DNA from 2 places in the Streptomyces sp. NPDC050263 genome. Region 1 is predicted to be linked to the other one. Evidence: predicted binding sites of a transcription regulator. Region 1 holds the regulator's gene; the other holds the start of a gene.
The links. Region 1 encodes HrcA, which represses chaperone genes, less so after heat shock. Its sites were predicted from a motif close to TTNGCACTCNGNNNNNCNGAGTGCNAA; they were not measured.
Positions count from the first base shown of each region.

Region 2: groL (chaperonin GroEL) is a predicted target of HrcA. The motif match lies at 9,014-9,040, and genes of this name have one in related genera.

Region 1 covers NZ_JBFAKW010000022.1:38,367-49,583, reverse strand. Annotated here, with positions in the region: gene AB0J04_RS13370 (SpoIIE family protein phosphatase) at 1-699, shown strand, start outside; gene AB0J04_RS13365 (Dyp-type peroxidase) at 852-1,904, shown strand; gene hemW (radical SAM family heme chaperone HemW) at 1,953-3,185, shown strand; gene AB0J04_RS13355 (DUF3097 domain-containing protein) at 3,298-4,101, opposite strand; gene AB0J04_RS13350 (MBL fold metallo-hydrolase) at 4,133-4,858, opposite strand; gene hrcA (heat-inducible transcriptional repressor HrcA) at 5,054-6,070, shown strand; gene dnaJ (molecular chaperone DnaJ) at 6,071-7,207, shown strand; gene AB0J04_RS13335 (nitronate monooxygenase) at 7,352-8,497, shown strand; gene AB0J04_RS13330 (16S rRNA (uracil(1498)-N(3))-methyltransferase) at 8,494-9,240, shown strand; gene AB0J04_RS13325 (hypothetical protein) at 9,321-9,812, shown strand; gene AB0J04_RS13320 (S41 family peptidase) at 9,858-11,217, shown strand, end outside.
Region 2 covers NZ_JBFAKW010000056.1:20,108-31,324, forward strand. Annotated here, with positions in the region: gene guaB (IMP dehydrogenase) at 1-1,112, opposite strand, end outside; gene AB0J04_RS24355 (sigma-70 family RNA polymerase sigma factor) at 1,253-1,840, opposite strand; gene AB0J04_RS24360 (response regulator transcription factor) at 2,280-2,891, opposite strand; gene AB0J04_RS24365 (WhiB family transcriptional regulator) at 3,271-3,600, shown strand; gene AB0J04_RS24370 (LysR family transcriptional regulator) at 3,730-4,677, opposite strand; gene AB0J04_RS24375 (MOSC domain-containing protein) at 4,768-5,436, shown strand; gene AB0J04_RS24380 (SDR family oxidoreductase) at 5,547-6,320, shown strand; gene AB0J04_RS24385 (ester cyclase) at 6,412-7,119, shown strand; gene groL (chaperonin GroEL) at 7,339-8,964, opposite strand; gene groES (co-chaperone GroES) at 9,077-9,385, opposite strand; gene AB0J04_RS24400 (polysaccharide deacetylase family protein) at 9,658-10,497, opposite strand; gene AB0J04_RS24405 (polysaccharide deacetylase family protein) at 10,494-11,217, opposite strand, start outside.

The sequences.
Region 1 (11,217 bases):
TACGAGCCGCGCGAGCAGGGCGGGCCGAGCGGCGACTTCTACGACCTTTTCCCGGCGGGCGACGGCCGCTGGTGCTTCGCGGTGGGCGACGTCCAGGGCAAGGGCCCGGAGGCGGCCGTCGTCATCGGCCTCGCCCGGCCCTGGCTGCGGCTGCTGGCCCGCGAGGGCTACCGCGTCGCCGACGTCCTGGACCGCCTCAACCAGCTCCTCCTCGACGACGCGACCGAGGCAGCCGACGCCGCCGCCCGCGCCTTCGTCGGCCCCGCCGGGCCGGGCGAGGGCCCGCAGACCCGCTTCCTCTCCCTCCTCTACGGCGAACTGACCCCCTTCGAGGGCGGCGTCCGCTGCACCCTCGCCTCCGCCGGCCACCCGCTGCCGCTGCTGCTCGCACCGGACGGCTCGGTCGCCACCGCAGGGCGCCCGCAGACCCTCCTCGGGGTCATCGAGGACGTCACATACACCAGCGACAGCCTGGAACTGCGGACCGGAGACAGCCTGCTGTGCGTCACCGACGGGGTCACCGAACGGCGGTCGGGCTCCCGGCAGTTCGACGACGGCGACGGCCTGGCCACCGCGCTCGCCGGGTGCGCCGGGCTCGACGCGGAGCTGATCGCGGCGCGGATCCGACGTCTGGTGCACGAGTTCGGCGAGCAGCCGCCGGAGGACGACCTGGCGCTCCTGGTGCTTCAAGCGGGATAGAGGGTTCGGGCGGGACAGTGGGTTCGGGCGGGACAGTGGGTTCGGGCGGGATGGCGGGTTCAAGCAGGACAGCCGGTTCGGGCGGGACGGCGGGTTCGGGCGAGGGAGACGGGGTGGTCGGACCCGGCGGATGTATCGTCCGTTTCGTGCCGATGGCGAAGAATGATGTATTTGACGCGCCCACCCGTCGACGCGTCCTGATCGCCGGCGCGGGGATCGGGCTGACCGTGACCGCCTGTACCCGTGAAGCCGATCAGCCGCAGGGCGCCCACGGGCCCGCCCCCCACGGCGTCCGCCAGGCCGGGGTGACGACCCCGCAACAGGCCACCGCGCTGCTGCTGGCGTACGACTTCGATCCCGAGCTGCGCGGCGCGGCGGGCGTGCGTGCGCTGAAGGCCGTGCTCGGCGCGTGGACCCGCACGCTGGTGGAGCGCGGGTCCGCCGAGGCCGCTCTCATCACCACCGTCGGCATCGGCCCCCGGCTGCCCGCCCGTCTCGGCGTCCCCGCGCCCGCCGCCCTGCGCGAGCTGCCGCCCTTCCCCGGCGAGCGTCTCGATCCCGCCCGCTGCGGCGGTGACGTGCTCGTACAGCTGTGTGCCGACAGCGCCGACGCCACCGAGGCGGCCGCCGCGACCCTGACCCGGCTGGCCGGGGACGCCCTGCGCCCGCGCTGGCGGCAGGCCGGCTTCCTGGCGCCGTCCCCCGACGCCGACGGCGCCCCACGCGACCTGCTCGGCTTCAAGAACGGCAGCGCCAACCCGACCCCCGAGGAGTGCGAACGCTGGGTCTGGACGGGCGACGCCACCTACCTCGTCGTCCGGCGCGTCCATCTGCGCGTCGAGGACTTCGCGCGGCTCTCCGTGCACCGCCAGGAAGAGATCATCGGCCGTCGCCGCGCGGACGGCGGCCCGCTGGAAGGCGGCCGGGACGCCCCGCCGCACTCCCACGTCCGCGCCGCCGGCCCCGGCCTCGACGCCGGCGCCCGGATGCTGCGCCGCGGCTACTCCTACGCCGACGGCCCCACCGACCAGGGCCTGCTGTTCCTCGCCTTCATGCGGGACCCGGCGCTCTTCACCCGGGTGCAGCGGCGGATGTCCGCGCAGGACGAGCTGAGCAGGTTCAGCGAGGCCCGGGGCTCGGCGGTGGCGTACGTCCTGCCGGGGGCGCGTCCGGGGCGGCCGCTGGGGGCGGAGCTGCTGGGCTGAGGCGTCGCGAGAAACGGGGCGGTGCCGACGTGCGGGACAATGGACCCCATGCCTTCCGCACTCCCCGACGGTGAGCCCGTCCCCACCGACGGTGCACTGCCCGCGCCCGCGCTCGTCGGCGCCGCCGACCGCCCCCTCGGGTTCTACCTGCACGTCCCGTACTGCGCGACCCGCTGCGGCTACTGCGACTTCAACACGTACACCGCCACCGAGCTGCGCGGCACGGGCGGGGTCCTCGCCTCCCGCGAGAACTACGCGGACACGCTGATCGACGAGGTCCGGCTGGCCCGCAAGGTCCTCGGCGACGACCCGCGCGAGGTCCGCACGGTCTTCGTCGGCGGCGGCACGCCGACCCTGCTGCCGGCGTCCGACCTCGTGCGGATGCTGGGCGCGATCCGCGACGAGTTCGGGCTCGCGGCGGACGCGGAGGTGACGACGGAGGCCAACCCCGAGTCCGTCGACCCCGCCTACCTGGCCACCCTCCGCCGGGGCGGCTTCAACCGGATCTCCTTCGGCATGCAGAGCGCCAAGCAGCATGTGCTGCGCGTGCTGGACCGGACCCACACGCCGGGCCGCCCCGAGCGTTGCGTGGCGGAGGCCCGCGCGGTCGGCTTCGAGCACGTCAACCTGGACCTGATCTACGGGACGCCCGGAGAGTCGGACGACGACTGGCGGGCCTCGCTGGACGCCGCGCTGGGCGCCGGCCCGGACCATGTCTCGGCCTACGCGCTGATCGTCGAGGAGGGCACGCAGCTGGCGCGCCGGATCCGGCGCGGCGAGGTTCCGATGACCGACGACGACGTCCACGCCGACCGGTATCTGATCGCGGACGAGGTGATGTCCGCGGCGGGCTTCGACTGGTACGAGGTCTCCAACTGGGCGACCTCCGCCGCCGGGCGCTGTCTGCACAACGAGCTGTACTGGCGGGGCGCCGACTGGTGGGGCGCGGGGCCGGGCGCCCACTCCCATGTCGGCGGGGTGCGGTGGTGGAACGTCAAGCATCCGGGCGCGTATGCGGCGGCGCTGGCGGAGGGGCGGTCGCCGGGGGCGGGGCGGGAACTGCTGTCGGAGGAGGACCGGCGGGTGGAGCGGGTGCTGTTGGAGCTGCGGTTGCGGGAGGGGGTTCCGTTGTCGCTGCTGAAGGAGGACGGTCTGGCGGCCTCCCGGCGGGCGCTGGCGGAGGGCCTGCTGGCCGCGGAGCCGTACGAGGAGGGCCGAGCGGTGCTGACGCTGCGCGGGCGGCTGCTGGCGGACGCGGTGGTGCGGGACCTGGTGGACTGAGGGTTTTTCGCCCCCGCCGCCCCTTCCCGTCCCATCCCTGGGGGCTGCCGCACCCAGACCCCCGCTTCGGCCCCGAAAGGGCCTCGTCCTCAAACGCCGGACGGGCTGAAAACTAGACGGTCACGAAGTCGATCAGTTCCTCGACCCTGCCCAGCAGTTCCGGTTCCAGGTCCCGGTATGAGCTCACTCGTGCCAGGATCGCCTGCCACACCGCCCCCGTGTTCTCCGGCGGCCAGCCCACGGCGCGGCAGACGCCCGTCTTCCAGTCCTGGCCGTGGGGGACGCGGGGCCATGCCTCGATGCCTACGGACGACGGTTTCACCGCCTCCCAGATGTCGATGTACGGGTGGCCCACGACCAGGGCGTGTTCGCTGGTGACCGACTGGGCGATGCGCCATTCCTTCGTGCCGGGGAGGAGATGGTCCACCAGGATGCCCAGCTTTGCGTCCCGGTCCGGGGCGAAGTCGGCGACGATCTTCGGGAGGTCGTCCACGCCCTCCAGGTACTCCACGACCACGCCCTCCACGCGGAGGTCGTCGCCCCAGACCTTCTCGACCAGCTCGGCGTCGTGCCGGCCCTCGACGTAGATGCGGCCGGCGCGGGCCACGCGTGCGCGTGCGCCGGGGACGGCCACCGAACCGGAGGCGGTGCGGGTGGGGCGTACGGGACCGGCTGAGGGCGGCCTGACCAGCGTGACGACGCGGCCCTCCAGCAGGAAGCCCCTGGGCTCCAGCGGGAACACACGGTGCTTGCCGAAGCGGTCCTCCAGGGTCACCGTGCCCGCCTCGCAGCGGATCACCGCGCCGCAGAAACCGGTGCCCGGCTCCTCCACCACCAGGCCGGGCTCCGCCGCGACCTCGGGGACGGGCCGGGGCTTCTTCCACGGCGGGGTCAGATCGGCGGAGTACTGGCGCATTCGGATGACGATAGGAGAAGCTCGGGCGCGATCAGGACGACACGCCGAATCTGGCCGCCAGCGCGTCCCGCTGGGCCCGGACGAACGTCGCGTCCACCACCGCCCCGTGACCCGGCACGTACAGCGCGTCCTCGCCGCCGAGGTCCAGGAGCCGGTCGAGGGCGGCGGGCCAGTGGGAGGGGACGGCGTCCGGGCCCGCCTGCGGTTCGCCGGACTCCTCGACCAGGTCGCCGCAGAAGACCACCTCCGGCGAGCCGGGGGCGGCGGGGACGAGGATCGCGAGGTCGTGGGCGGTGTGGCCCGGGCCCACGTTGGCCAGCAGGACCTGGCGGCCCTCGCCCAGGTCGAGGGTCCACTCGCCGCAGACCAGGTGACGGGGCCGGACCAGCGTGTCCACGGCCTCCGTCGCCGCGGTCTCGGCCAGGCCGCCTCGCACCGCGTCCGCCCGCAGCTCCTCGGCCGACACGGTGTCCACGCCCACCGCCCCGAAGACCTCGGCGCCCGCGAACGCGGCCGCGCCGAAGACATGGTCGAAGTGGGGATGGGTGAGCGCGAGATGGGTCACACGGCCGCCGGTGAGCTCCTCGGCCTGCGCCCGCAGCCGGGCTCCCTCCGCGAGGCTCGACCCGGCGTCGACCATCAGTGCCGCGCCCGCCCCGACGACCAGCCCGGCCGTGCAGTCCCAGCCCGGCAGCCGGCACATTCCGACCCCGGCCGCGACCCGCTCCCACCCGAGCTCTTCCCAAGTCACCGTCATACCGCGACGCTAGCCGTATATCGCCCCCGCCCGACCGACCGCCGTCGGCCGACCTTGCCCCGGGTGTACCCCACAGCCGTACACTGGGCCGGGGAACGCTGGCACTCGGATGTGACGAGTGCCAGGGACAGTGTCAGGGCAGGTGTCAGGACAGGCGCCCAGGGGACTGGGGACGACTTCTGGAGGTGTGCGCGGTTGCTGAGTGAACGCAGGCTCCAGGTGCTGCGCGCCATCGTCCAGGACTACGTCGGCACCGAGGAGCCGGTCGGTTCCAAGGCGCTCACCGAGCGGCACAACCTCGGCGTGTCCCCGGCGACGGTCCGCAACGACATGGCCGCCCTGGAGGACGAGGGGTTCATCGCCCAGCCGCACACCAGTGCCGGGCGGATCCCCACGGACAAGGGCTACCGGCTGTTCGTCGACAAGCTGGCCGGCGTCAAGCCGATGACCGGCCCGGAGCGCCGGGCCATCCAGAACTTCCTCGACGGCGCCGTCGACCTCGACGACGTGGTGGCCCGGACCGTTCGGCTGCTCGCGCAGCTCACCCGGCAGGTCGCGGTCGTGCAGTACCCGTCGCTGACCCGGTCCACCGTGCGGCACGTGGAACTGCTTCTCCTCGCGCCGGCCCGGCTGATGCTCGTGCTGATCACGGACACCGGGCGGGTCGAGCAGCGGCTCGTGGACTGCCCGGCGCCCTTCGGGGAGACGTCTTTGGCGGATCTACGCGCGCGGCTCAACAGCCGGGTCGCGGGCCGCCGGTTCGCGGATGTGCCGCGGCTGGTGGAGGACCTGCCGGAAGCCTTCGAGGCGGAGGACCGCGGCACGGTCACGACGGTGCTCTCCACCCTGCTGGAGACGCTCGTCGAGGAGAACGAGGAGCGGCTGATGATCGGCGGCACCGCCAATCTCACCCGCTTCGGACATGACTTTCCCCTCACCATCCGCCCCGTCCTGGAGGCCCTGGAGGAGCAGGTCGTGCTCCTCAAACTCCTTGGCGAGGCGGGGGATTCGGGCATGACCGTACGCATCGGTCACGAGAACGCCTATGAGGGACTCAACTCCACTTCGGTGGTGTCGGTCGGCTACGGTTCGGGCGGCGAGGCAGTCGCCAAACTCGGCGTGGTCGGACCGACCCGCATGGATTACCCGGGAACGATGGGAGCGGTACGAGCGGTGGCACGGTACGTCGGACAGATCCTGGCGGAGTCCTGAGTGGCCACGGACTACTACGCCGTCCTCGGCGTGCGCCGCGACGCGTCGCAGGAAGAGATCAAGAAGGCCTTCCGGCGGCTCGCGCGCGAGCTGCACCCGGACGTCAACCCGGATCCGAAGACCCAGGAGCGGTTCAAGGAGATCAACGCCGCTTACGAGGTGTTGTCGGACCCGCAGAAGAAGCAGGTCTACGACCTCGGCGGCGACCCGCTGTCCCAGGCGGGCGGCGGAGCCGCGGGCGGCTTCGGGGCCGGTGGCTTCGGCAACTTCTCGGACATCATGGACGCGTTCTTCGGGACGGCGTCGCAGCGCGGGCCGCGTTCGCGCACCCGGCGCGGCCAGGACGCGATGATCCGGCTGGAGGTCGACCTCGAGGAGGCCGCCTTCGGCACGACGAAGGACATCCAGGTCGACACGGCGATCGTCTGCACCACCTGCAGCGGTGAGGGCGCGGCGCCGGGCACGACCGCCCAGACGTGTGACATGTGCCGCGGTCGCGGTGAGGTGTCGCAGGTCACGCGGTCCTTCCTGGGCCAGGTCATGACCTCGCGGCCGTGTCCGCAGTGCCAGGGCTTCGGAACCGTGGTTCCCACGCCCTGCCCGGAGTGCGCCGGTGACGGCCGCGTCCGCTCCCGTCGCACGCTCACGGTGAAGATCCCGGCCGGTGTCGACAACGGCACCCGGATCCAGCTGGCGGGCGAGGGCGAGGTCGGCCCCGGCGGCGGTCCCGCCGGCGACCTGTACGTGGAGATCCACGAGCTGCCGCACGCGATGTTCCAGCGCCGCGGCGACGACCTGCACTGCACGGTCACGCTCCCGATGACGGCGGCCGCGCTCGGCACGAAGGTGCCCCTGGAGACGCTGGACGGTCTGGAGGAGGTCGACATCCGGCCCGGCACCCAGTCCGGCCAGTCGATCCCGCTGCACGGCCGGGGCGTCACGCATCTGCGGGGCGGCGGGCGCGGCGATCTCATCGTGCACGTCGAGGTGCAGACGCCGAGCAAGCTCGATCCCGAGCAGGAGCGGCTGCTGCGCGAGTTCGCGAAGCTGCGCGGCGAGGAGCGGCCCACGGGTCAGTTCCAGCCCGGGCAGCAAGGCTTGTTCTCGCGGCTGAAGGACGCCTTCAACGGGCGCTGAGCCCCGGGCGGAGGCCGCCGCAGGGCGACTGAAAGATGGCCGAAAGACGACCGAAGGGTACGGGCCACCGGCACGCATGCCGGTGGCCTATGCCGTTGGACGGCCGGATTCGGACTTGTTCGGAGGACGTGACAACATGCCGTCATGTCCTCCGCACTGACCGATCTCTTCCCGCATCCGATCGTGCAGGCCCCGATGGCGGGCGGTGTCTCCGTCCCGCAGCTCGTCGCGGCCGTGGCCGAGGCGGGCGGGCTCGGGTTCCTCGCCGCCGGATACAAGACGGCCGACGGCATGTACCAGGAGATCAAGCAACTGCGGAGTCTCACCGGCCGCCCCTTCGGCGTGAACCTCTTCATGCCGCAGCCCGAGTATCCCGGTGCGAGCACCGGCTCCACCGGAGCGGCCAACGCCGCGCCCCCTTCTGGCGCCGTCGAGGTCTACGCCCATCAGCTGGCCGGTGAGGCCGCCTGGTACGAGACCGAGCTCGGCGACCCCGACAGCGGCCGTGACGACGGCTACGACGCCAAGCTCGCCGTGCTGCTCGACAACCCCGTGCCGGTGGTGTCGTTCCACTTCGGCGTCCCGAGCCGCGAGGCGCTGGACTCCCTGCGCCGCGCGGGAACGTTCACCCTGGTCACCGCGACCACCGTCGACGAGGCCCTCGCCGTGGAGCGGGCCGGCGCCGACGCGGTGATCGTGCAGGGCGTCGAGGCCGGCGGCCACCAGGGCACCCACCGGGACAACCCGGAGAACGACCGCGCCGGCATCGGCCTGCTCTCCCTGGTCGCCCAGGTCCGCGCGTCCGTCGGCCTGCCGATCGTCGCCGCGGGCGGCCTCATGCGCGGCAGCCAGATCGCCGCGGTCCTCGCGGCCGGCGCGAGCGCGGCCCAGCTGGGCACCGCGTTCCTCGCCACGCCCGAGTCCGGCGCGCACGCCGTGCACAAGCAGGCGCTGACCAACCCCCTGTTCGTCCGCACCGAGCTGACCCGCGCCTTCTCCGGCCGCCCGGCCCGCGGCCTGGTCAACCGCTTCCTGCGCGAGCACGGGCCGTACGCGCCCGCCGCCTACCCGGAGGTGCACCACCTCACCTCGCCGCTGCGCAAGGCGGCCGCCAAGGCGGGCGACGCGCAGGGCATGGCCCTGTGGGCGGGCCAGGGCCACCGGCTGGCCCGCGAACTGCCCGCCGGGCAGCTGGTGGAGGTCCTGCTGTCCGAACTCGTCGAGGCCCGGACAGCGTTGTCGGAGCTCGCAGTGGACGCTCCGGCGGACCTGGACGGCGGCGACCGATGACCGCGCCCGTCTTCGTCGTGGACGAACTGCCCGCCGGCCGCGCCGAGTTCGTGCTGGACGGTCCCGAGGGCCGGCACGCCGTCTCCGTGAAGCGGCTGCGGGCCGGCGAGGAGGTCGTCCTGACCGACGGCGCCGGACGCTGGGCGCAGGGCGAGGTCGTCGCCGCCGAGGGCAAGGACCGGCTGGTCGTGCGCCTGGCAGAGGTGATCGAGGAGGCCGTCGAAGCGCCCCGGATCACCGTCGTCCAGGCCCTGCCCAAGGGCGACCGGGGTGAGCTGGCCGTCGAGACGATGACCGAGACCGGCGTCGACGCGATCGTGCCGTGGGCGGCCGCGCGCTGCATCACGCAGTGGAAGGGGGAGCGCGGGGCGAAGGCGCTCGCCAAGTGGCGGGCCACCGCCCGCGAGGCCGGCAAGCAGTCCCGCCGGGTGCGCTTCCCCGAGGTCGCCGAGGCCGCGACGAGCAAGCAGGTGGCGGCACTTCTGGCGCGGGCCGACTTCGCCGCCGTCCTGCACGAGGACCGCGACTACCGCAGCGAGCCCCTCGCCCTCGCCCAACTCCCCACCGAGGGCGAGATCGTGGTCGTCGTGGGCCCCGAAGGGGGCGTGTCGCCCGATGAGTTGGCGCTCTTCGAGGAGGCGGGCGCGAAGGCGTACCGGCTCGGGCGGAGCGTCCTGCGCACCTCGACCGCCGGCACGGCGGCCGCGGCCCTGATCCTGGGCAGAACCGGCCGCTGGTCCTGACCTGCCGACCGTGAGCGCGGTCCCGAGCGTGGCCGCATACGGGCTACCGCGCCGCCCGGTCGAGTGGCACGCTGCCCTCCATGGGGGCATTGAGGCGGATTTTGCTTCTCGTGGGCGCCGTCGTGTCGGCGGGGGGCGTGGTGGCCTGTGATCCGGGCGGGCTGAGCAGCATGTCGGTGGCGTACACCACCGACGAGGCGGCGACGGCCGAACTCGGGCGGCGGGACGTGGACGTGCGCTGGCTGACCTGCACGGCCCAGTACAAGGACCCGGACAAGGCGGGGACCGTCGCCTCCGTCGACTGCCGGGGGAAGACCGGCGACGGACGGGACATCACCGTCACCGGCGAGGTCGCCCGGGCGGTCGACGGGGCGTGTGTGCGCGGGGACCTGACCGCCGTCGTGGGGAAGAAACAGGTGTTCCGGGTGACCGGGCTCGGCGACTGCAAGTCCGCGACGCCGTCGCCCGTCAAACCGTCCGGCTCCGCGCAGCCCGGCGCCCGGCCGACGGTCACCGTGACGGTGACGGTCACCGAGACCGTCCGCGATGGCGACAATGGCACAGGTAAGTGATCGAAACCCCTGACCAGCGGGCTCGCCGTTGCATACAGTGATCCGGTGACACAGTCCGCGACGCCTGCTGCGTATCTCAGATTCCCGCACCTGCACGGCGAGTTGGTGGCCTTCGCCGCCGAGGACGACGTGTGGCTCGCGCCCCTCGACGGCGGCCGCGCCTGGCGGGTCAGCGCCGACAACATGCCGGTCTCCCTCCCGCGCATCTCGCCCGACGGCACCACCGTCGCCTGGACCTCCACCCGGGACGGCGCCCCCGAGGTGCACATCGCCCCCGTGGACGGAGGCCCGTCGACCCGGCTGACGTACTGGGGGAGTTGGCAGACCCGGGTGCGCGGCTGGACCCCGGAGGGCCGGGTCCTCGCCGTCAGCACCCACGACCAGGCCACCCTGCGCCGCAGTTGGGCCCGCGCCGTCCCGGTGGACGGCGGACCGCCGACGACCCTGCCGTACGGGCCCGTCGGCGGCGTCGCGTACGGGCCGCACACCGTGCTGCTGTCCGCGCCGATGGGCCGCGAGGCCGCCCACTGGAAGCGCTACCGGGGCGGCACGGCGGGCAAGCTGTGGATCGACCGGGACGGCGACGGCGGGTTCGTCCGGCTGCACCAGGAGCTGGACGGCAACATCGAGTACCCGGTGTGGGCGGGGGACCGGATCGCGTTCCTGTCCGACCACGAGGGCACGGGCGCCCTGTACTCGTCGCTCGCCGACGGCTCCGACCTGCGCCGCCACACACCTCTCGACGGTTTTTACGCCCGGCAGGCCGCCGGTGACGGCACGCGGGTCGTGTACATGTCCGCGGGTGAGCTGTGGCTGCTGGACGATCTGGACGGCGCCGAACCCCGCCGCCTCGACGTCCGCCTCGGCGGCCAGCGCACCGACCGGCGCCCCTACCCGGTGACCGCCGCCCGCTGGCTGGGCGGGGCCGCCCCCGACCACACCGCGCGCGGCAGCGCCGTGGAGGTGCGCGGAGCCGTCCACTGGGTCACCCACCGCGCCGGACCCGCCCGCGCGCTCGCCGCCGAACCCGGCGTCCGGGCCAGGCTGCCGCGCACCTTCCGCACGGAGGGCGAGGAGTGGGCCGTGTGGGTGACGGACGCGGAGGGCGAGGACGCGCTGGAGTTCGCCCCGGCCACCGGTCCGGTCCCCGGCGCCACCCCGCGCCGGCTCGCCGCCGGACGGCTCGGGCGGGTCCTGGAGCTCGCCATGGCGCCCGACGGCAGCCGCGCCGCCGTCGCGGCGCACGACGGACGGCTGCTGCTCGTCGAGCGGGAGACCGGAGAGGTCCGCGAGGTCGACAGCAGCCCCGACGGCGAGGTGTGCGACCTGGTCTTCTCGCCGGACTCGGCATGGCTGGCCTGGTCGCACCCCGGGCCGCGCCCGCTCAGCCAGCTCAAGCTCGCAG
Region 2 (11,217 bases), on a different contig from region 1:
GCGAGGAGGCTGCCCAGCATCACGGTGTCGGCGCCGGCGGCGAGCGCCTTGCCGATGTCGCCGGAGTACTGCAGGCCGCCGTCGCCGATCAGCGGAATGCCCGCCGGACGGGCCGCGAGGGACGCCTCGTAGATGGCCGTGACCTGCGGGACGCCGATACCGGCGACCACGCGGGTGGTGCAGATCGAGCCGGGTCCGACGCCGACCTTGATGCCGTCGACACCGGCGTCGATCAGGGCCTGCGCGCCGTCGCGGGTGGCGACGTTGCCGCCGATCACGTCGACCCGCACGCTCGACTTGATCTTCGACATCCAGCTGAGGGCGTTGCTGTTGTGGCCGTGCGAGGTGTCGACGACCAGGAAGTCCACGCCGGCCTCGGCGAGGGCCTGGGCGCGCTCCAGCGCCTCCGGGCTGGCCCCGACGGCGGCGCCGACGAGCAGGCGGCCCTCGGTGTCCTTGGCGGCATGGGGGTACTTCTCGGCCTTGACGAAGTCCTTGACGGTGATGAGGCCCATGAGGACGCCCGACCCGTCGACCAGCGGAAGCTTCTCGATCTTGTGGCGGCGCAGGAGCTCCATGGCGTCCGTGCCGGAGATGCCGACCTGGCCGGTGACCAACGGCATCGGGGTCATGACCTCGCGCACCTGACGGCTGCGGTCGGACTCGAAGGCCATGTCACGGTTGGTGACGATGCCGAGCAGCTTGCCGGCCGGGTCGGTGACCGGCACACCGCTGATGCGGAACTTGGCGCACAGGGCGTCGGCCTCGGCCAGCGTGGCGTCCGGGTGCACGGTGATCGGGTCGGTGACCATGCCGGACTCGGAGCGCTTCACGAGGTCGACCTGGTTGACCTGGTCCTCGATGGAGAGGTTGCGGTGGAGCACGCCGACGCCGCCCTGGCGGGCCATCGCGATCGCCATGCGGGACTCGGTCACCTTGTCCATCGCCGCGGACAGCAGCGGGATGTTGACCCGGACGTTGCGGGAGATGCGGGACGAGGTGTCGACCGCGTTGGGGAGCACCTCGGATGCCCCCGGTAGCAGCAGCACGTCGTCGTAGGTCAGCCCGAGTGTCGCGAATTTTCCGGGCACTCCGTCGACGTTCGCAGTCATGACACCTTCCCCAAATGGCCTTGATCGGTGCGGATGTCCATGCTAACGGGAAGCGCACCTCCCGAATTCCACGGTCGAGTGTGACTCCGGGCTTCGTATGTTCGTACGGAAACGGGGCGAACCCTGTTCAGCGGAGGGGCCTACTGCTCGGCGAGCGCCCGCAGTCTGCTCAGCGCGCGGTGCTGGGCCACCCGGACCGCTCCGGGTGACATTCCCAACATCTGGCCGGTTTCCTCGGCGGTGAGGCCGACCGCGATGCGCAACAGAAGCAGTTCCCGCTGGTTCTCGGGCAGGTTGGCCATGAGTTTCTTGGCCCATTCGGCATCGCTGCTGAGGAGGGCGCGCTCCTCGGGGCCGAGGGAGTCGTCCGGCCGCTCGGGCATCTCGTCGGACGGGACCGCCGTCGAGCCCGGGTGGCGCATGGCGGCGCGCTGGAGGTCCGCGACCTTGTGGGCGGCGATGGCGAAGACGAAGGCCTCGAAGGGCCTGCCGGTGTCCCGGTAGCGGGGCAGTGCGAGCAGGACCGCCACACAGACCTCCTGGGCGAGGTCCTCGACGAAGTGGCGCGCGTCGCCGGGCAGACGGGAGAGCCGGGTGCGGCAGTAGCGCAGCGCCAGCGGGTGGACATGGGCCAGCAGGTCATGGGTGGCCTGTTCGTCGCCGTCCACTGCGCGATGGACGAGTGCCCCGATCGTCCCCACGGCAGTGACCGCCTCGTCATCGCGCATCGGTCCATGGTGCACTGCGGCCGGACCGGCCGCGGCACCGTGCCCATCGTTGTGCACCGAAGCGTTATGAGCAGGTGCGCCGGAACTCATCCCCTGCGCCCTCCCCTTCCGCTCGACCGACTCGTCCCCGAGGAACTCCACACCTCAAGGATGCGGCATCGGCGGCGAAACGAGCAGCGGGCACCCGCCGAGACCGTGCCCCGGACCCGCCCGCGGCGCGGCGCAAGGAGGCCTCGCGGGGCCTCCGCACCACGTCTGAGCAGGGAAGTTCGCGCATGAGCCCGCTCCCTCACTGAATGACCGATGTCACCCCGAAGCCGACCCGATCCGCCGGACGGCCCAGGACCGTCCTGCGTCGGACGGGTCCGGGACCGCGGGGCCGGGCGGACGGGGACGATCCCCGGAGGGACGATCCCCGGGATCCCCGGAGGGACGATCCCTAGCGGACCAGCCCCCAGCGGAAGCCGAGCGCCACGGCGTGCGCGCGGTCCGAGGCGCCGAGTTTCTTGAACAGCCGTCGGGCGTGCGTCTTGACGGTGTCCTCGGAGAGGAACAGCTCACGGCCGATCTCCGCGTTGGAGCGGCCGTGGCTCATGCCTTCGAGCACCTGGATCTCACGCGCGGTGAGCGTGGGCGCCGCACCCATCTCGGCCGAGCGCAGCCGGCGCGGGGCGAGCCGCCAGGTCGGATCGGCGAGCGCCTGGGTGACGGTCGCGCGCAGTTCCGCGCGCGAGGCGTCCTTGTGCAGGTAGCCGCGGGCGCCGGCGGCGACCGCGAGGGCGACGCCGTCGAGGTCCTCGGCGACGGTCAGCATGATGATGCGCGCCCCGGGGTCGGCGGACAGCAGCCGCCGTACGGTCTCGACGCCGCCCAGTCCGGGCATGCGTACGTCCATCAGAATCAGGTCCGAGCGGTCGGCACCCCAGCGGCGGAGGACTTCCTCGCCGTTGGCCGCCGTCGTCACGCGCTCGACGCCGGGCACGGTCGCGACCGCGCGGCGGAGCGCCTCTCGGGCAAGCGGGGAGTCGTCGCAGACGAGGACGGATGTCATGGCCGCCCTCCGCAGCTGATGCGCGTCACCTTGTGCCTCCAGGCTGGTACGAATCGTCACCTGTGCGGTCGACCGTCTCGGACGCCTGCCCGAGCGTTTGTGTTTTCAACCGCCACCGCACTCTCAACGACGGTCACTCGAAAGAGTTACGGGGCTGCGTGCATTCTTCGGCACTCTACGTGAGGGTGCGGACACAGTGGAGGCAGCCACACGGACCCTCAAGCTTTCATCACAACCCATGCCCCGTTCGGCCCTATTTCTTCCCTTTTACTGGTGTCTGAGGCTAGATTCGCAATGAGTCATATTTTCATCTCCTTAGATCGTAGTTGTACGCTCGTGGGCACCGTATCCGCTCAACACGGCTACAAGGGGTCACGCAATGGCAGATTTCTCCCGCCTTCCCGGACCGAACGCGGACCTGTGGGACTGGCAGCTCCTGGCCGCCTGCCGCGGGGTGGACAGTTCGCTCTTCTTCCATCCGGAGGGTGAGCGCGGGGCGGCTCGGAGCGCTCGAGAGAACTCGGCCAAGGAGGTCTGCATGAGGTGCCCGGTCCGAGCGCAGTGCGCGGCGCACGCGCTGGCGGTACGCGAGCCGTACGGCGTGTGGGGCGGGTTGACCGAGGACGAGCGCGAAGAGCTCATGGGGCGGGCGCGCAACCGCCTGGTGTCGGCGTCGTCGGGCGCGAGAGACGCCGCTTCGAACACATGAAGGAACGTTTCTCCTGGACGGAGGGCACATAGACGGAGGGCACGCGCGCGTACCCTCCGCCTTTCACTGACGTCTCACTGACGTCTCACTGGCGCCTCACTGGCGCCTCACTCGCGTCTCACCGACGCCTCACTGCCGCGCCGCCGCCCACCCCAGCTGCTCCAGGGTGGCCGCCACCGCCGGGACCTGGGCCAGGTCCGGCAGGGTGAGCGCGACGATCTCCCGCCGCACCGCCGGTTCCAGCGTGAGCGCGCGAGCGCCACGCGGGCGTACGGACTCGATCGCGAGCTGGGGCAGGACGGCGACCCCGAGACCCGCGCCCACCAGACCGACCACCGCCGGGTAGTCGTCGGTCGCGAAGTCGATGCGGGGGGTGAAGCCCGCGCTCTCGCACACCTGGACCAGCTGGCCACGACAGCGCGGACAGCCGGCGATCCACGGCTCGGCGGCGAGATCGCCGATGGCGACGGACTCCCCGCGCGCGAGGGGGTGCCGCTCGGGTACGAGGGCGACCAACCGGTCCTTCAGCAACGGCCGTACGACCAGGTCGTCCCATTCTCCGTCGACGGCCCCGGCGGACCCGGCGGCCGCGCCGGCCTCGGTGTCGCGGCCGCCCGTCGCGCGTTCGTAGCGGAAGGCGAGGGCGATGTCGCAGTCCCCCTCGCGGAGCAGCTCGACCGACCGCGGCGGCTCGGCCTCCTCCAGGGAGACGCGGGTGCCGGGGTGGGCGGCGCGCAGGGCGGCGAGGGCGGTCGGGACCAGCGTCGAGCTGCCGCTGGGGAAGGAGACCAGGCGGACCCGGCCCGCCCGCAGTCCCGCGATCGCGGCGACCTCCTCCTCGGCGGCGGTCAGCCCGGACAGGATGCCGACCGCATGCCGGACGAGGGCCTCGCCCGCCTGGGTCAGCCGCATCTCGCGGCCGCTGCGGACCAGCAGGGGCGTGCCCACGGAGGCCTCCAGGGCCTTCATCTGCTGGCTGACGGCCGGCTGCGTGCAGCCCAGTTCGCGCCCGGCCGCCGAGAAGGAGCCGGTGGCGGCCACGGCACGCAGGACGCGGAGATGACGGGCCTCGATCATCCGTCGAGGATAGCCGACCATAAGCAAGTCTTGGGTCACGGCGCGAATAACGCGTCGACACTTTGATCCACATCGCCTACCGTTGCCGGTATGAGGCTTCTGTCTGTCAATCTGGGCCGCCCGAAGGCCGTGCCGTACACCGATCAGCCGCAGGGGCTGACCGGGATCGACAAGCAGCCGGTCGAGGGGGCGGTGCGGGTCTTCGCGCCCGGGCCGAAGGGGGAAGGCGGCAGCGGTCTGGCCGGGGACACGGTGTGCGACCTGCGCCATCACGGCGGGGACGACCAGGCGGTGTACGCCGTCGCGCGCGAGGACCTCGACGACTGGGGGCGCGAGCTGGGGCGCACGCTGGCCAACGGCGCGTTCGGCGAGAACCTCACCACCGAAGGGCTCGATGTCTCCGACGCGCGGATCGGCGAGCGCTGGCGGATCGGCGCCGAGGTGGTGCTGGAGGTGAGCGCCGGGCGGATCCCGTGCCGCACCTTCCAGGGCCACCTGGGCGAGGAGCGGTGGGTCAAGCGGTTCACGCAGAAGGCGGCGACGGGCGCGTACCTGCGGGTGATCGTGCCCGGTGAGATCCGCGCGGGGGACGCGGTGGAGATCGTCCATGTGCCGGAGCACGACGTGACGGCGCGGATGCAGTTCCGGGCCGTCACCACGAACCGGGAACTGCTGCCCCGGCTGCTCGCGGCGGGCGAGGCACTGCATCCGGAGGCGCTGGCGAACGCCCGCAAGCACGTCGAGAAGTACGGGGGTTGAAAGGACCTCACCGGAGGGGCCGCACGGGAGCGGCGCACACGCCGCCTTCACGTTCGGGAGGCCGCGTGCAGAGAACGGACGCGGACACTCCGGGTCACTAACCTTGCGGCATGACAACGGCTCTCATTACGGGTTCGACCGCGGGGATCGGCGCCGCGTTCGCGCGCAGACTGGCGGCGGACGGGCACGATCTCGTCCTCGTGGCACGGGACACCAAGCGGCTGCGCGAGCAGGCGACCGAGTTGCACGACCGGCACGGCATCGAGGCGGAGGTGCTGACGGCCGACCTGGCGACGGACGACGGCATCGAGAAGGTCGCCGCCCGGCTCGGCGACCGCAAGAACCCCGTCGACCTGCTGGTCAACAACGCCGGCTTCGGCAACAAGGGCCGCTACCTCGACGTCTCCATGGCCGACGAGCTGAAGATGCTCAAGGTGCACTGCGAGGCGGTGCTGCGGCTGACGTCCGCGGCGACGGCGGGGATGCGGGAGCGCGGGCGCGGGGGCGTCGTCAACGTGGCCTCGGTGGCGGCCTTCGTGCCGCGCGGGACGTACGGGGCGTCCAAGGCGTGGGTCGTGCAGTTCACGCAGGGCGCGGCGAAGGATCTGGCCGGTACGGGCGTCCGGCTGATGGCGCTGTGCCCCGGGTTCGTGCGCACGGAGTTCCACGAGCGGGCCGGGATGGGCACGGACAACATCCCGGGCTGGATGTGGCTGGACGCGGACAAGCTGGTCGCTGCGGCGCTGCACGATCTGGCGCGCGGGAAGTCGCTGTCGATCCCGGACCCGCGCTACAAGGCGCTGATGGGGCTGGTGAAGGTCACGCCGCGGTCGCTGCTGGGCGGGATCAGCTCGAAGACGGGGCGGAAGTACGGGCCTCAGTGACAGCCCGTGGGCAGTGGTCGGGTGACATCGGCGCTCCGGTGGGTAAATAGGACTCGAGGGAACCGGACCCAGGGGGGCCGGAGGCGGTGTCATGACGTTCGTGCAGCTCATCGACTGTAGGACCAGCCGGTTCGACGAGATGGATCGGCTGATGGACACATGGGTCGAACAGACCAAGGGGAAGCGGACGGCGACGCACGCGGTGGTCGGCAAGGACCGCTCCGACGCGTCGCACTTCATCGAGATCGTGGAGTTCCCGTCGTACGAGGAAGCGATGCGGAACTCGAACCTTCCGGAGACCGACAAGGTCTTCCGGGAGCTGGTGGCGCTGTGCGACGAGATGCCGACGTTCACGGATCTCGACGTCGTACGGGACGAGCAGTTGTACGCGGACACGGCTCGGCGGTTCTTCGAGACCATCGGCGCCCGGGGTGAGCTGCCGCCGCTCGACGGGCTGGTCGCCGAGGACTATCACGATCATGATCCCGCCAATGAGCAGGACACCATGGGGATGGACGCGATGCGGCGGGAGATCGAGCGGTGGCGGGGCGGCTTCGACTTCGCCTTCTCCCTGGACGACCAGTTCGGCGAGGGCGACCGCGTGTGCAACCGGTGGAGCTGGAGCGCGACCCACACGGGCGACTTCGTCGGGATCCCGGCGACCGGGCGGAAGGTCACCATGACCGGGACGACTGTCTTCCGGTGCCGGGAGGACGGAAAGATCGTCGAGGGCTGGTGGCAGTACGACCGGCTCGGGCTGATGGGGCAGCTGGGCGTGCTGGACGCGCTGGAGCAGTAGCGCGACCATGGAAGACGCTGAGGCCCGACGCCCCTTGTCTGCAGGGTGCCGGGCCTCAGTGGGCATGGGCGGCGATCGACGGCTGCTGGTGGTGGGCGGCTGGAGTTCCCGCTGTGCCGGTCCGACACGGCGGTCGACGCGTGTCGGACCACGGCGAAGGCCCGAGGTCCCTTTCGGGACTTCGGGCCTCGATACTGCCGGGTGTACCGACGCGGTGCGTCAGTGGGAGTGGCCGTGGCTGTGACCGCCGGCGGCCGGCTCTTCCTCTTCCTTCTTCTCGACGACCAGGGTCTCGGTCGTGAGGAGCAGGGAGGCGATGGAGGCGGCGTTCTCCAGGGCGGAGCGGGTGACCTTGACCGGGTCGATGACGCCGGCCTTGACCAGGTCGCCGTACTCGCCGGTGGCGGCGTTGAAGCCCTGGCCCTTGTCGAGCTCGGCGACCTTGGAGGTGATGACGTAACCCTCCAGGCCGGCGTTCTCGGCGATCCAGCGCAGCGGCTCGACGGCGGCCTTGCGGACCACGGCGACACCGGTGGCCTCGTCGCCGGTCTTGCCGAGGTTGCCCTCGAGGACCTTCACGGCGTGGACGAGCGCGGAGCCGCCACCGGAGACGATGCCCTCCTCGACCGCGGCGCGGGTCGCGGAGATGGCGTCCTCGAGACGGTGCTTCTTCTCCTTCAGCTCCACCTCGGTGGCGGCGCCGACCTTGATCACGCACACGCCGCCGGCCAGCTTCGCGAGGCGCTCCTGGAGCTTCTCGCGGTCCCAGTCGGAGTCCGTGTTCTCGATCTCGGCCTTGATCTGCGCGACGCGGCCCGTGACCTCGGAGGAGTCGCCGGCGCCGTCGACGACCGTGGTGTCGTCCTTGGTGACGGTGACGCGGCGGGCGGAGCCCAGCACGTCGACGCCGACCTGGTCGAGCTTGAGGCCGACCTCCTCGGAGATGACGGTGGCGCCGGTGAGGACGGCCAAGTCCTGGAGCATCGCCTTGCGACGGTCACCGAAGCCCGGGGCCTTGACGGCGACCGCGTTGAAGGTGCCGCGGATCTTGTTGACGACGAGGGTGGAGAGCGCCTCGCCCTCGAGGTCCTCGGCGATGATCAGCAGCGGCCGGGAGGAGTTGGTCTGGATGACCTTCTCCAGCAGCGGCAGCAGGTCGGAGATCGAGGAGATCTTGCCCTGGTTGATGAGGATGTAGGGGTCCTCGAGGACGGCCTCCATGCGCTCCTGGTCCGTCACGAAGTACGGCGACAGGTAGCCCTTGTCGAAGGCCATGCCCTCGGTGAAGTCCAGCTCCAGACCGAAGGTGTTGGACTCCTCGACGGTGATGACACCGTCCTTGCCGACCTTGTCCATCGCCTCGGCGATGAGCTCGCCGACCTGCGTGTCCTGGGCGGACAGCGCGGCGACGGCGGCGATGTCGGCCTTGTCCTCGATCGGGCGGGCCGAGGCGAGCAGCTCCTCGGAGACGGCCTTGACGGCGGCGTCGATGCCCTTCTTCAGGGAGGCCGGGGAGGCACCGGCGGCGACGTTCTTCAGGCCCTCGCGGACCAGCGCCTGCGCGAGCACGGTGGCGGTGGTGGTGCCGTCGCCCGCGATGTCGTTGGTCTTGGTCGCCACCTCCTTCACCAGCTGGGCGCCGAGGTTCTCGTACGGGTCGTCGAGCTCGACCTCACGGGCGATCGTGACACCGTCGTTGGTGATGGTGGGAGCGCCGAACTTCTTGTCGATGACGACGTTGCGGCCCTTGGGGCCGATCGTCACCTTGACCGTGTCGGCAAGCTTGTTGACGCCGCGCTCGAGGGCGCGACGGGCGTCCTCGTCGAACTTCAGGATCTTCGCCATGGGAGCGGTTCAGCCCTCTCGGAAAACGTGGGTGAAACGAACTGCGCCCCCAGCACCCGGCTTCACTGAGTCGCGGGGGCCGGGGGCGCAGTTCACTGCAAAACCGGGTGAATTACTTCTCGATGATCGCGAGCACGTCGCGAGCCGAGAGGACGAGGTACTCCTCGCCGTTGTACTTCACCTCGGTACCGCCGTACTTGCTGTACAGGACGACGTCGCCGACCTTGACGTCGAGCGGCAGGCGCTCGCCGTTCTCGAAGCGACCCGGACCAACGGCGAGGACGGCGCCCTCCTGGGGCTTCTCCTTCGCGGTGTCCGGGATGACCAGGCCAGAGGCGGTGGTCTGCTCGGCGTCGAGCGGCTGGACCACAATGCGGTCCTCGAGCGGCTTGATGGCAACCTTGGAGCTGGTGGTCGTCACGATCCGACCTCCCCCTTCGGAGATCTCACGGGGCTAACTGTCTGAGGTGGCGACCAGGTGGATCCGTCGTCGCGGGTGCCGGACCTGCCCGTCGCTATTGGCACTCTCCAGGGGTGAGTGCCAGAAGCGAGACTATGACCGCGGTTAGCACTCGGTCAAGCGGAGTGCCAATGCCCGCGGCGCGTCGGCGGGAAATCGGCCCTGGAGGGGCCTTGTCCTCAAGCTCCGGACGGGCTGAAAGACAGACACCCGCCTCGCGCCGGAAAGTGCTCTCAGACGTAGTCCTCCAACCGCCCCACCGTCAGGCCCTGCTCCTGTACCCGTCGCAGGAGTCGGGTCGTGCGTTCTCTCAGGCCGGGGCCCGGCGACTCGTCCGGGGCCACGGCGATGATGTCGCCGGGGTGGAGGTGGTGCGGGCCGTGGGTGTAGGCGAGGTCGGCGGGGCCCATCGAGACGCGCCACAGGACGATCGCCGTGATGCCGCAGTCGGCGGCGGCGCGGCGGGTGGTGGTGTCGTAGACGCCGTACGGCGGGCGGAAGAGGCGGGGGCGCAGGCCGAAGCGGGCGCGGAGTTTGTCCTGCTGGCCGCAGATCTCGGCGCGCTGGCCGGCGTAGGGCAGGCCGCGCAGGGCCGGGTGGTCCAGGGTGTGGTTCTGGATGTTCGCGCCGACCGACTGCAGCCGGGCGAAGTGCGCGTAGCCCGGGCCCACCACGCTGTCCGTGAGGAACATGCTCACCGGGAGGCGCAGTTCGCGGACCATGTCGATGAAGCGGGGGTCGCGCTCGGCGCCGTCGTCGTAGGTGAGGAAGACGACCTTGTCGGCGGTCGGGATGCGGTCGACGACCGGGGGGAGGGCCGCGCCCGGGCTGCCCGCCTGCGAACGGGACGGGTCCTTCGGGGCCGGGGCGAGCGGGGCCGTCAGGCCCCAGCGGCGGTAGGGGGCGGGCTCGGCCGGGCCGGGCGGATGCACCCGGGCGGCGGCCTTCTTGCCCAGCCGTTCGATGGGGTCGACGGACTGGGCGCAGCCGGTCAGGGTCGTCGTCGCCAGAACCGTCGCCAGAGCCGTCGCCAGGATCAGCCGTACGGTCGTCGGGCCCCGCCGCGTCCTCACAGGTAGTCCTCCAGCCGGGCCACCGCGTACCCCTTGTCCGTGACCTTGTTCAGGAAGCGGCGGACCATGTCGGGCATCGAGCCCTTCCAGTCCTTGCGGCCGCGGAAGTGGCTCAGGACGATGTCGCCGGGGTGGAGGTCCTGGTCCCACTCGCGGTACTCCCAGTGGTCGACGAAGACCTCCTCCGCCCAGAGCGGGGCGTAGCGCACGCCGCAGGTCTTCGCGGCGCGCAGGCTGTCCTGGTCGTAGTTGCCGTACGGCGGCCGGAAGAGGGCGGGGCGCTCGCCGTAGCGCTTCTCGATCACGTCCTGCATGCCGCAGATCTCGCGCTTCTGGCGGGCGTAGGAGAGGGCGGGCAGGTAGGGGTGGTGGAGGGTGTGGTTGTTCAGGCCCACGCCCAGATCCCGCATCTTCTTGAAGTAGCCGTAGTCGTCCTTGACCAGGTAGTCGCTGAGGAACGCGGTGTACGGGATCTTCAGCTCGCTCATCATGCGCAGGAACGCGGGGTCCTTCTCGGCGCCGTCGTCGATGGTGAGGAACACGATCCTGTCCTTGGTCGGGATCGTCGTGAAGACCGGCGGGAGACCGAGTTCCTCGTGGTCGGCGACCTCGAAGCCCTTGCGGGTCGTGATCTCCGGCTTGTGCGCGGGCGGCGCGGGAGGTGTCAGCGGGACCTTCTTCAGGCCCCAGCGCCGCGCGGCGGCCACCCGGGCCTGCTGG